3 regions of the Allobosea vestrisii genome follow, and region 2 is predicted to be linked to each of the others. Evidence: predicted binding sites of a transcription regulator. Region 2 holds the regulator's gene; each other region holds the start of a gene.
The links. Region 2 encodes LexA, which represses DNA repair genes until DNA is damaged. Its sites were predicted from a motif close to TGTTCNNNNTGTGTTCNG; they were not measured.
Positions count from the first base shown of each region.

Region 1: a site for LexA is predicted at 1,946-1,963, ahead of QO058_RS12915 (helicase-related protein). Genes of this name have one in related genera too.
Region 3: a site for LexA is predicted at 1,700-1,717, ahead of QO058_RS14645 (DUF763 domain-containing protein). Genes of this name have one in related genera too.

Region 1 covers NZ_CP126307.1:2,597,355-2,601,507, forward strand. The annotation lists gene QO058_RS12915 (helicase-related protein) at 1-1,863, opposite strand, end outside; gene QO058_RS12920 (alpha/beta fold hydrolase) at 2,173-3,063, opposite strand; gene QO058_RS12925 (hypothetical protein) at 3,254-4,153, shown strand, end outside.
Region 2 covers NZ_CP126307.1:386,512-390,664, reverse strand. The annotation lists gene QO058_RS01875 (ComEC/Rec2 family competence protein) at 1-1,196, shown strand, start outside; gene lexA (transcriptional repressor LexA) at 1,497-2,228, opposite strand; gene QO058_RS01865 (molybdopterin molybdotransferase MoeA) at 2,332-3,543, opposite strand; gene moaC (cyclic pyranopterin monophosphate synthase MoaC) at 3,540-4,028, opposite strand; gene trpC (indole-3-glycerol phosphate synthase TrpC) at 4,025-4,153, opposite strand, start outside.
Region 3 covers NZ_CP126307.1:2,956,637-2,960,789, reverse strand. The annotation lists gene QO058_RS14655 (GGDEF domain-containing protein) at 1-902, shown strand, start outside; gene QO058_RS14650 (DUF3008 family protein) at 1,283-1,471, opposite strand; gene QO058_RS14645 (DUF763 domain-containing protein) at 1,729-3,039, shown strand; gene QO058_RS14640 (DNA-3-methyladenine glycosylase) at 3,184-3,768, opposite strand; gene QO058_RS14635 (hypothetical protein) at 3,888-4,133, opposite strand.

The DNA of each region.
Region 1 (4,153 bases), 2.2 Mb from region 2:
CGGGCCGAGCAGCTTGGTGATGTGGTGCTTCAGCCAGGCGGCCAGCCGGGTCTCGATCTGCTCGCGGGCCTGTGCCGGCAGGTGATCGTCGACCATCAGGCGCAGGCGCGGCTCCAGTACCTTCTCGCCGGCAGTCAGGCGCGCCACGGGCTCGCCGATCCAGCGCACCAGCCCATCATGCGAGAGCACGAAAGCATCGTCGCCGGCCAACACGACGCGCGAGGCGCGTGCCTCCAGCTCGCCAGCCAGCGCTTTCAGCGCCGCAGCATTCAGAGCCTTCGCTTCCGGCCCACCCGCCTTCGGGTCGGCCGTGAAACGGAAGCCCTGCAGCAATCCGACATGCTGACCCTCGACCAGGACATCGCCAGTCGCGGTGACTTCAGCCTCCAACATTGCATTCTCCCGCAGGCGACGCATCAACACGCTCGTACGCCGATCAACGAATCGGCTGGCAAGCCGTTCGTGCAAAGCGTCCGACAGCCTGTCCTCTACAAGACGCGCCACCCCCTGCCAATGCTCTGGATAGAGCAACCAGTCCGGCCGGTTGGCAACATAGGTCCAGGTCCGGACCTGGGAGATGCGGGCCGAGAGGGTGTCGATCTCGCCATCGACGCGGTCGAGGGCGGCCAATTGGCCGGCATACCAGTCCGGATCGAGCCGGCCATGGCGCATCAGGCGCAGATACAATGTCGTCGCCAGCTCGGCATGCTGCATCGGTGCGATCTTACGGTAATCGGGCAGGCCACAGACCTCCCAGAGCCGCGTCACGGCCGGTTTGCCCTGCGCCAATCGCGCGATGTCCTGATCGCGTGCCAGGATTTCCAGCGTCGTCATATCCTCGGCGATCAGGGCGCGAGTCAGCCCCGGCTCCTGCGGCTGGATGTTGAGGCTGTCGATGAGGCCGGCGATCGAACGCAGATCGAGATCGGAATTGCGCCATTGCATCTGCCGGACCGATTCGAAGCGGTGGTCCTCGATCGCCTGGACCAGCTCCTGCTCGAAGGGGGGCGAGCGCCCGGTCGTGCCGAAGGTGCCGTCACGCAGATGCCGTCCGGCGCGGCCGGCGATCTGCCCGAACTCGGCCGGGTTGAGCTTGCGATAGTGATGGCCGTCGAACTTGCTGTCCCCGGCGAAGGCAATGTGGTCGACATCGAGATTGAGCCCCATGCCGATCGCGTCGGTGGCGACGAGATAGTCGACATCGCCCGACTGGTAGATCTCGACCTGGGCATTTCGCGTGCGCGGCGAGAGCGCGCCGAGCACCACCGCCGCCCCACCTTTCTGCCGGCGGATCAGTTCCGCGATCGCATACACCTCCTCGGCCGAGAAGGCGACGATCGCCGAGCGCCGCGGCAGGCGGGTGATCTTGCGGTCGCCGGCGAAGGAGAGGTTCGACAAGCGCGGACGCGAGACGACATTGACGCCGGGGATGAGCTGCTCGACCAGCGGCCTCATCGTGCCGGCCCCGATCAGCATCGTCTCCTCGCGGCCGCGATGATTGAGCAGGCGATCGGCGAAGACGTGGCCGCGGTCGAGATCGGCTGCGAGCTGGATCTCGTCGATCGCGACGAAATCGACGGCGAGGTCACGCGGCATCGCCTCGACCGTGCAGACCCAGAACCTCGGCCGCTCCGGCTTGATCTTCTCCTCGCCCGTGATCAGCGCGACTGCCTCCGGGCCGACCTTGTCGACGACGCGCTGATAGACCTCGCGCGCCAGCAGGCGCAGGGGCAGGCCAATCATGCCGGTCGGATGCGCCACCATCCGCTCGATGGCGAGATGGGTCTTGCCAGTATTGGTCGGGCCGAGCACCGCCGTGACACCGCGGGCGCGGAGCGAAGGCGGAAGGGAACGAGGTTGGATCAAGACGCTGGAGCTTTCCTGCAGTCTGGGCGGCCGCGAGCCCTATCGAGTCGGGTGGCCTGAAAGCGACCCGCTCCGTGAACAGAACGAGTCCGGAACGAAGCGGGGGCGAATCGCTGACTCCCACAGAATCAGGTTTCGTTCACGGCGAGATATTGCGGCAAGCGATTCAAAAACCACAAGATTTTGAATCGCCTTCATTGTCCATCCTTCGCCGACTTGCGCGCGCGAGGGCCGCTTTCGCTCATGTAGGGCGTTCTGGCGACAGAACGAGGGGCAAGACGACGATTGCCGCAGGCAGGCGTCCGGTCAGTCCCCGAAGACCTCGCTCAGGACCTGCGCTGCCTCGTCCGGCGCCTCGACATGGACGAAATGGCCAGCGTCCTCGCAGAAGGTCACCTCCACATCGTCGAAATAGTGCGACAGGAAGGTCGTCCACTCCGATTTCAGGATCGGATCGTGCCGGCCCCAATGCACCCGGGTGCGCTGATGGATCGGCACGGACGGCGCCGGATGACCGTCGATCGCGGCGATCCGCGCCGCGTTCTGGCTGCGGTACCAGTCGAATCCCCCACGCAGATTGCCGGGTTTCATGAAGTTCTCGACCCAAAGGTCGAAGACCGGCGCGAAAGCATCCTTGCGATGGCACCAATGCGTCAGGAAATGCCCGAGATAGAGGGCGCAGGCCTCGCGGCTCGAACCGATCAGCTGCTCCGCCAGCGGCAATTGCTGGAAGGACTGGTACCAGATCTCGTTGACATGGCCGTCGCGGACCCAGGCCGAGCCGACGCTCGGCGTCGGGCAGTTGAAGAACAGCAGCTTCTCGACCCGCTGCGGATGGCGCCGCGCCAGCCCTTGCGCGACATAGGCGCCGACATCGTGGCCGACGACGCCGACCGGGCCGGCACCGATCGCTTCCAGCAACGCCGCCATGTCGTCGGCATGGGCGTTGGCGCCGACATCGCTGCGCGGCGTGGGTGATTTCCCGCTGTCGCCGAAGCCGCGCAGATCAGGCGCGATCAATCGGAATTCGCCATGCAGCCGGTTCATCAGCGGCAGCCAGCTCATCCAGAATTCCGGCCAGCCATGCAGCAGCAGCACCGCCGGCCCGTCGCCGACCTCGGCGACATGCAAGACGGTGTCGCGCACGACGACCTGGCGATGCCTGAGGCCGGGCGGCAAGGCGAAATCGCTGGACATGGCGGCTCCGGAGGCGAATCGCCGGAAAGGCTATCCCCTCACCCAGACCTCCCGCAATTCGTCGGATGGCGGAGGCCCCATGCAGTGCAGGTCGGATGGCGGCTGAAGCGCGATCGGGGATAGCGGGCGATCTTATCCCCGGCGGTTCCGGCGGCCTCAGAATAGCGCGCTCCAAACCAGGGAGCACGTCATGCCGGACCATCCGCATCATTCAGCCAGTGACAGCGCGCGCTGGCGCGAGATCGTACTTCTGCGCCGCAGGCTCGTCTCGCTGAAGGCACAGACGCGGCTGCTCCGGCACGAACTCGCCCGCAAGTACAATCCTGACCAGCCGCGCGTGCCGGCCGGCGATGCCGGTGGTGGGCAATGGACCAGCGGCGGAGGCGGCGGCAATCCGACGCTGACGGGAACCGACTGGCTGGGCGATCTCGGCAGCGCCCTGTCGACCGCGCTGAGTTTCAGTGACGTCGTCGCCGATACCAGCGGCGATGAGAGCTGGGCCTTCTATCAGGACGCCACCCGCCCCGATGGCTCGCTGGCCGAGCGCGCCGTGGTCAATCGCGACGGCTCGACCATCCAGTCCGAGTTCGCCGAGCCTGGGCGCCAGAGCAACTGGGAGGAGCGCCACACCATAACCCTGCCCGAGGGCGGCAAGACCACCTTCGAGACTTCCGAACGCACCCAGACGATCCGCGATGGTGGCCCCGATGGCGAAGTCCTGTCGCGCTCGACCTGGACCGAGCGCGGGCCAGAGCGGGAGGCGACGGTTCAGCAGGCGTTTGCGCCACCCAATCCAGCAGGTGTGGCCGTCGCGGGTGCCGTCCTATTCGGCTGGCTTTCACCCGGCGACGACATCGACGGCCCGCGAACCGTCATGGGCTTCGTGCCGCGCGACTATCAGTCGAGCAAGCCTGGGCAGATGGACCTCGCCTTCGTTGGGAATTTGACGACAGAGGAAGCAAAGAATGCTTGCCATATGCTCGGCAAGGTCCAGGAACTAACGGATCGCGCCGCCGATGCAGCTGGTGATCCGAGGCAGTTTTCATCCATGGCGACCTATGGCACCGACGTTCACGTTCGCTTCAAGAAT
Region 2 (4,153 bases):
GCAACGCGCTGACCGAACGCATCGCGACGAGCGGCGGCGGGCAGGCCGGGGCTATGGCGGCGGCACTGGTCACCGGAAAGCGCGGGCTGATCAACGAAGCGACCAACAACGACCTGCGCGCCGCCGGCATCTACCACATCGTCTCGATCTCCGGCCTCCATATGGTGCTCGCCGCCGGAACGATCTTCTGGCTGGCGCGGGCGCTGCTCGCGCTGTCGCAGACGGCAGCGCTCCATTGGCCGGTGAAGAAGCTCGCGGCGCTCGCCGCCATGGCTGGCGCCACCGGTTACTGCGTCTTCTCGGGCGCCGAGGTCGCGACGGTGCGCTCGCTGATCATGACGCTGGTGATGCTGGGGGCGATCCTGGTCGACCGGCCGGCGCTCTCGATGCGCAATCTCGCGCTCGCTGCGATCATCGTGCTGCTGCGCGAACCCGAGGCAGTGCTTGGCCCAAGCTTCCAGATGTCGTTCGGGGCGGTCGCGGCGTTGATCGCCTTCGCCGAGCGTTGGCAAGAGCGCCCGCCCGACGCGGCGGCCGCGTCCTGGCCCTGGCCACTGCGGCCGCTCTGGCTCTCGGCTGTGGGTATCGTGACCACGACCATGGTCGCGACAGCGGCGACGGCGCCCTTTGGCGTCTTCCACTTCCAGACCTTCAATCCGTTCGGCCTGCTCGGCAATGCGCTGGCGCTGCCCTTCGTCTCGCTGATCGTGATGCCGGCGGCCGTCTTCGGCGTGCTGGCCTATCCGTTCGGGCTCGACTGGCCGGCCTGGGCGTTGATGGGCTGGGCGTCCGGCCTCGTGCTCCAGGTTGCCCATTGGGTCGCCGGCATCGACCGCTCCACCGTCGTGCTGCCGGCCTTCGACTCTCTTGCTCTGATCCTGTTCTCGCTGTCGCTGCTGTGGCTGACACTATGGACGACGGCGCTGCGCTTCCTCGCCGCGCTGCCGCTGGTCGGCGGCCTTGCGCTGGCCTCGGCACCGTCGCGGCCGGACATCCTGATCGAGCGCGACGGCTCGGGCGTGCTGGTGCGTGGGCCGGAGGGGAAGATGGTGCTGGCGGGCAAGCCGAGCCGCTTCGTGCTGACGCAATGGCTGCATGCCGACGGCGATTCCCGGTCGCCCGACGATGCCGACTTGCGCGAGGGGGGCCGCCTGCGATGCGCGCGGCTGCGTCATCCGCCTGCCGGATGGCCGTAGCGTCACCTATACGCGCGACCGCACCGCTTTGGTCGAGGACTGCCAGCGAGCCGATCTTGTGGTGACGTCGCTCTATTGGAGCGCGCCTTGCGCTGCCCGATTGATCGACCGCAGCGCGCTCATGCGCGACGGCGCGACCGCCTATCATGCGGCCCGCGGCGGCTGGCGCGCGCTAACGGCCGACGAGGCGACCCGCCTGCGTCCGTGGACCCGTGCGCGGCCGGAAACGAGGCCAGCACCCGAGCCCACTGCTGTGCCGGTACCCGCGGCTGCGGAGCCCGCACAGGATGCCGAGGTATTTCAGTAACGTCGCATCAGGTTGACGAGGCGGCCCTGGATCTTGACCCGGTCCGGCCCGAGCACGCGCGTCTCGTAGGCGGGATTGGCGGCTTCGAGCGCGATCGAGGAGCCGCGCTTGCGCAAGCGCTTCAGCGTCGCTTCCTCGTCGTCGATCAGGGCGACGATGATGTCGCCTGTATTGGCGCTGTCCTGCTTGCGGATCACGACCGTGTCGCCGTCGAGGATACCGGCCTCGATCATCGAATCGCCGCGAACTTCGAGCGCATAATGCTCGCCGCCGCCCAGCATATCGGCTGGCATAGAGACGCTATGGCTGCGGTCCTGGATCGCCGAGATCGGCGTGCCGGCGGCGATGCGGCCCATGACGGGGATCGAGACGGTGGAGCGTCCGCTCTCCTCGGCGCCCGCGGGGCGCGGCTTCGCCAAGGTGGCTGCCGGTGCCGGCGGGGTCTGGCCGAGCCCGCCCTGGACGATTGAGGGGCTGAAGCGGGCGCGCTGCGCCTGCTGGCCGCCGATGCCGTCCGGCATCTTGATGACTTCGAGTGCCCGCGCCCGGTTGGGGAGCCGGCGAATGAAGCCGCGCTCTTCCAGCGCCATGATCAGCCGGTGGATGCCGGATTTGGAGCGCAGGTCGAGCGCGTCCTTCATTTCGTCGAAGGAGGGCGGTACGCCGGATTCGCGCAGGCGCTCGTGGATGAAGCGGAGCAGTTCGAACTGTTTGCGTGTCAGCATGGTCGCGCCGCTCGCCTCTCGGGCTAGAATCGAAACAAAGCACGAACACCATACCTGTTCGCTTTGTGTTCCGCAAGGCACGCCTTGTCGTAACGCGACCCAGTCAGCGCAGTCGAATGATCCGGCAGGGATCGCCCGCTGTGGCTGCCTCGGCGAAGACCTGGCGGATCACCAGGGCCTCGGCGCGCGACAGGTTCGCCAGCATCGACGAATCCTGCTTGGCAAAGGGCCTGACGCGCCGCTCGCCATCGACGGTTTCGAAAGTGGCGCGCAGATAGTCTTGGCGCTCGTCATTGGCCGGCAGATCGGCGGCGAGGATGGCGGGCTCGCTGCGGTCGCGCTCGGGATCATCGATGCCGAGCAGGGCCTCGACCAGCGGGATGGCAAAGAGATGCCCGCAGACGATCGAGGAGACCGGGTTGCCCGGCAGGCCGAGCGCGACCATGGCGCCGAGGCGGCCCATCATCATCGGCTTGCCCGGGCGCATCGCGATCTTCCAGAAGCCGAGCGCCATGCCCTGCGCCTTCAGCGCCGCCTGGACGAGATCGTGCTCGCCGACCGAGGCGCCGCCGAGTGTGATCAGGACATCGGCCCCGGCCTTGCGGGCCGCCTCGATCTTGCCGGCGAGGTCGGGATGGTTGTCGCGGGCGATGCCGAGATCGAGCGCCGTGCCGCCGGCCTGCTCGACGAGCGCGGCGAGGGCGAAGCTGTTGGAGGCGACGATCTGGTCGGGGCCGACCGGCTCGCCGGGCAGGACGAGCTCGTCGCCGGTGGCGAGAATCGCAACCAGCGGCTTGCGGCGGACGGCGAGCGTCGGATGCCCGGCGGCCGCGGCGAGGCCGAGCGCGGCGCTGTCGAGCCGGCGACCGGCTTTCAGCAGGACCTCGCCGGTCCTGAAGTCGAGCCCCGCTAGCCGGACGAATTGGCCCTGATCGGTGGGTTTGGTGACACGGATCACCGGGCCGCCCACACCCTCTGCATGTTCCTGAATGAGGATCGTGTCCGCGCCCGCGGGCAGCGGTGCTCCGGTAAATATTCGTACCGTCTCGCCAAGAGAAATCTTGCCGGGGAAGCCGCGGCCAGCGGCGGATTCGCCGATGACGCGAAGCTGCGCGCCCCGGGCCAAGTCCTCGCCGCGCACGGCATAGCCGTCCATCGCCGAATTGGCGAAGGGCGGCTGGGTCCTGAGCGCGGCGACATCCTCGGCCAGGACGCGGCCGGCGCATTGCGCCAGCGGCAGCGTCTCGGCAGGCGTCGGGCCGGGCACGCTGTCGAGCAGCGCCTTGAGTGCGACGGGGACGGGGGTGAGGCTCATGCCGATCGCCCTGCGAGCTCATAGGTTCCGGACTTGCCGCCGGATTTGTGCACGAGCTGGATGCCTTCGATATGCATGGCGCGATCAACCGCCTTCACCATGTCGTAGACGGTGAGGCAGGCGACGCTGACGGCGGTCAGCGCCTCCATCTCGACGCCGGTCTTGCCGGTGAGCTTGACTTCGGCGCGGACGCGCACGCCTGGCAGCGCCTCATCGATCGTGAGGTCGACCGCGATCTTCGAGAGCAGTAGTGGGTGGCAGAGCGGGATCAGTTCATGTGCTCGCTTGGCCGCCATGATGCCGGCAAGGCGGGCGGTGCCGAGCACGTCGCCCTTCTTGGCCTCGCCGTCGCGGACGATGGCGAGCGTCTCGGCTTGCATCACCACATGGCCTTCGGCGACCGCGACGCGGACGGTCTCGGCCTTGTCGCCGACATCGACCATATGGGCCGCGCCCTTCTGATCGAGATGGGTGAGCCGGCTCACGCCGCCGCCTCAGTGGTCTTGCCAGTCAGAAGCTCGCGCGTTGCAGCCGCCACGTCCGCTTGGCGCATCAGGCTCTCGCCAACGAGGAAGGTGTTGACGCCACAGCCTTGAAGGCGGGCGATGTC
Region 3 (4,153 bases), 2.6 Mb from region 2:
TGGCCTTTCAGCGACGCCCGACCGAGAAACTTACGCTTGCGCAGGCGCGGCGCTGGGAGACCTGGTACGCGGCGGCCGCGTTGACCTTCACGATCGTGATCGCCGCGCTAACAATCCGCATTTTCCATGCCGAGTACGCCGATGGCTACATCCTGGCGGTCGGGTTGGCGATGGGCATCAGCTCCGGAGCCTGCTCGCGGGCCGTGAGGTTTTGGATCTGTTGCGCGATCTGCACCCTTGCCGTTGGCATCCTCATCGCGGCCCTTGCCTTCACCGGCGACGACCTGCTCCAGTCAATGGCGTTCCTGCTAACCCTCTATCTCCTCAGCATCTACGATGCTGCGGCCCGGAACGTCAGCCAGTTGGAGGCCGTCCTGATCGGCCAACGCGAGCTCGATTTCGCCGCGCGCAAAGATGCCCTGACTGGCATTGCCAACCGTCGTGCTTTCGACGAGGCCATGACGACGGCGGCTGCCTCCGAGAAGGCATTCTCGCTCCTCCTGCTCGACCTGGACGGGTTCAAGGCCGTCAACGACCGTCTCGGCCACGCGGCCGGCGACGACCTCCTTCGCCAAGTCGCCAATCGGTTGGCGACGGTCACGCGCGATGGCGACCTCATCGCCAGGGTGGGCGGCGACGAGTTCGCCATCATCGCTCCCGGCGCCGACGCGGGACAGGCAAGGAGTCTGGCCGAGCGCGTGGTGGCGCGGGTCGGGCACCCCTACATCCTGCTGGGATCGCCGGCTGACGCGGGCACTTCGGTCGGCATCGAGACTGTGCCGGCCGGCGACAGGTACCACGACCCCGAAACTCTGCGCCGTGCCGCTGACGAGGCACTCTACGCCGCCAAGCGGGCCGGCAAGGGCCGCGCGATGTTCGCTCAGCTCCGGAGCGTCGCCTAGAGGGAGTTTATGAAACGTGAGGCTAAATGCGCTCAATCTCGCCCAGCAATACCTCGCACACTTGCGGAGGAGACCAAGACGGACGAACTGCTGACGAAGATCAGCTCGTCGACCAACTTGGCGGCGTAGCCAAAGCAAAGGCCGCCTGATTCGTGGCGACAGAGTGCCAGCCGAGCGCCGCTCGGCGGGCACTTTGTTGGAACTAGGTGCGACGTCATCCCTTGGACCTTGGCCAAAACCGCGTCGGCTTCAGCCGAGATGACCGGCGTCACGAAGATGTCGTCGTGGCGGAAAATGTAGTCCTCGTGATCGAGGACGATGCAATGACGGGGCGACGCTCACTTGCGGCTATTGAGCTGCGGTCGCAGCCGAAAGACCACTCACGACTTTGACACATGCTCGGGCTTGCCCTTGCGTTTGGTCGAGGCGAGATCGTCGAATTCGCGTTCGTTCATCGATTTCTCCATCGATTTGGAAGCACCCTTGAGTTCGCTTTTCTTAATGTCGCCGCGCTTGGCGGCCAAGGCGGCGCCTGCCGCCTTTTGCTGAGCTGCTGATTTTGCTGGCATGTCCATCTCCTAGCTAGCGCCTTTCCAAAGCGGCACCTCCTAAACAAGCCAATTGCGGAGGCGTTCCCGCGGGATCGGCTCGGACAGGCCCTGCACCTTTCGCCGTCATCGGCTTCATGTCGCCGCCTCCTTCATGAATTCGGGGTGGCGGTGCGCCGAGCCCGCAATTGACGGGGCGGCAGCGATGATGCTTCCACTTGGCAGCATCGGCCGTATCGCGCTATGTAAAGTTCCCGTTTCGTTCGCGAGAGCCCGGCATGACGCGTCGCTCCGGCAGTGCCGATCTGCCTTTGCACTACGGCCGTGTGCCGGCCTGGCTCGCCCAGCGCATGACCAGTCTCGGCGCCGTCATCTGCGAAGCGATTATCCATCACTATGGCCGTGACGAGTTGCTGCGGCGTCTGGCGCATCCGTTCTGGTTCCAATCCTTCGGCGCGGTGATGGGCATGGACTGGCACTCTTCGGGCATCACCACGAGCGTGATCGGGGCACTGAAGCGCGGGCTGACGCCGCTCGCGGGCGAGCTCGGCTTGCATGTCTGCGGTGGGCGAGGCAGGCATTCCCGGCAGACGCCCACCGAGCTGGAGCGGATCGGTGCCCAAGTCGGCTTCGATGGACACGCCTTGGCCAAAGCAAGCCGCCTCGTCGCCAAGGTCGACAGCGCTGCCGTGCAGGACGGTTTCGACCTTTATCTGCACGGCTTCTTCGTCACCGATGATGGCCAATGGGTCGTGGTGCAGCAGGGCATGAACGGCGATGGCGGCCTCGCCCGCCGCTATCATTGGCAGTCGGAAGGCCTCGGAAGCTTCGTCGAGGCGCCCCACGCTGCCATCGACGGCAAAAACCAGGGCGAGATCATCAACCTGACCGATGCGCGCGCGGCCTCTTCACGACAGGGCCAGGTCGCAATGCTGTGCGAGATCGGGCCCGACGCCATCGTCAGGGAGTTCGCTGCGCTGGAACGCGACCGCGTCCCGCCTGCCCTCTCGCCAGCGCAACTCGCCCTGCCCCATCTGGTGATGCCGGTGCATCACGATGTCCGGCCCAAGGATGTGATCGCGCGGCGTCTTCATGGAGCGCTCGCTGCAGCGGCCGACTGCGCCCCGGCTGACTTCTCGGACCTGCTTCTCGTGCCCGGCGTCGGGGCCCGCACCGTGCGCTCACTTGCAATGGTGGCCGAGGTGGTTCATGGCGCGCCGTGCCGCTTCGCCGATCCGGCGCGCTTCTCGCTCGCGCATGGCGGCAAGGACCGTCACCCTTTCGCCGTGCCGACCAAGGTCTACGACCAGACGATCACAGTGCTGAGATCTGCGGTCGATCGGGCCAAGCTCGGGGAGGAGGATCGCCTCGCCGCGATCGTCCGACTCGACCGCGAGAGTCGCAGGCTGGAGCGTATCGCCATGGGCCCGACACTGGACGATTATGTGACCGAGGAACGCCGACGTTCGGCGGAGTATGGCGGGCGGAGCGTTTTTGGTTGGGAGCAACGGGAGCCCAAGACTGCCCAGGCTGCGACGCCGAAAATCCGCCCAGCGCGACATGCGAGCGCGGAGGCTCAGACGCCCTGAGCATTTGCGCATGTCACGAGGCGTTCTGCTCCTCAGCGAAGATGACCTCGCCAACACCAAGTGAGATGGCCTCGACGCGCCCGTCGACGCTTAGGCCGTGATGGAGACGAAAGCCGCCGAGATCGAGGGTGTCGGATCAAAACCCTATCGAAGGGGAAAGCGCCTGCTCAATTGAGGGGAGCCCTGAAGGCCAAAACGCCATGGCTTTTCACGGGCCTGGCTGATCCCGATCCGCGGACCCACAGCGACATCAGGTTCACAGGTTCGATCACTGAGCTTGAAGGGCTCCTGATAGACCGGCAGAGCGTCAAAGCTGGCGTCGATGGCTAGCGCTTGAGCCAGCCGGCCGGGACCGCTGCACAACGGCGATGCTCCACCGCGCCTTTCGAGCATGATATCCAAACCGGCGGTAGGTTCGAGGGCACGGAGCAGGACGGCGCCGCCGCCTCGGGCCACGATGTTGAAACACCAATGAAGGCCGTATGACCGATAGACATATGCTGTCCCGGCATGGCCGAACATCGCGGCGTTGCGCAAAGTCGGCCCGCGAAAGCTGTGTGAAGCCGGGTCGTCGCGCGTGTAGGCCTCGGTTTCAACGATCACGCCCCCGACCCCGGCGACGAACATCGAGACCCCAATCAAACGGATTGCAAGCTCCGGTGCCGCGCGATCGAAGAATTCGATTGGGAGAAGAATCGGCCGGCAGTCGTCGAGATGGCCGGATGTCATCAGAGCCAACACGCAAGAATGTCTGCCACGGCTACGACCTGTTCGAAAAGTCCACGCCCGACCGCAGCCAAGCGAGCTGAACGTATACTGGTTTCTACCGCAATCCTTAGGGGCGCTGCTCAGTCCAAGTGCAGTTTTCCGAGATTGCCCGGCAGCCCCGACACCGACAGGTCATCGGGACGGGTTAGGCCCGACACTGGCTCGGGACCGTGAGACTGCTCACCCTTGTGGGCTTCGTCCCACGCGCGAATGGCCGCAACCAGCCTGGCGAGCTCGCGCGCCTCGGGAGTCCCTTCAGGTGCATCGCTGATCGCATTGGCGCGTATGGCCGCCGCATCATATTCGGCCTTATCCTCGATATTCATCGAAACACTTCCTCATCGCT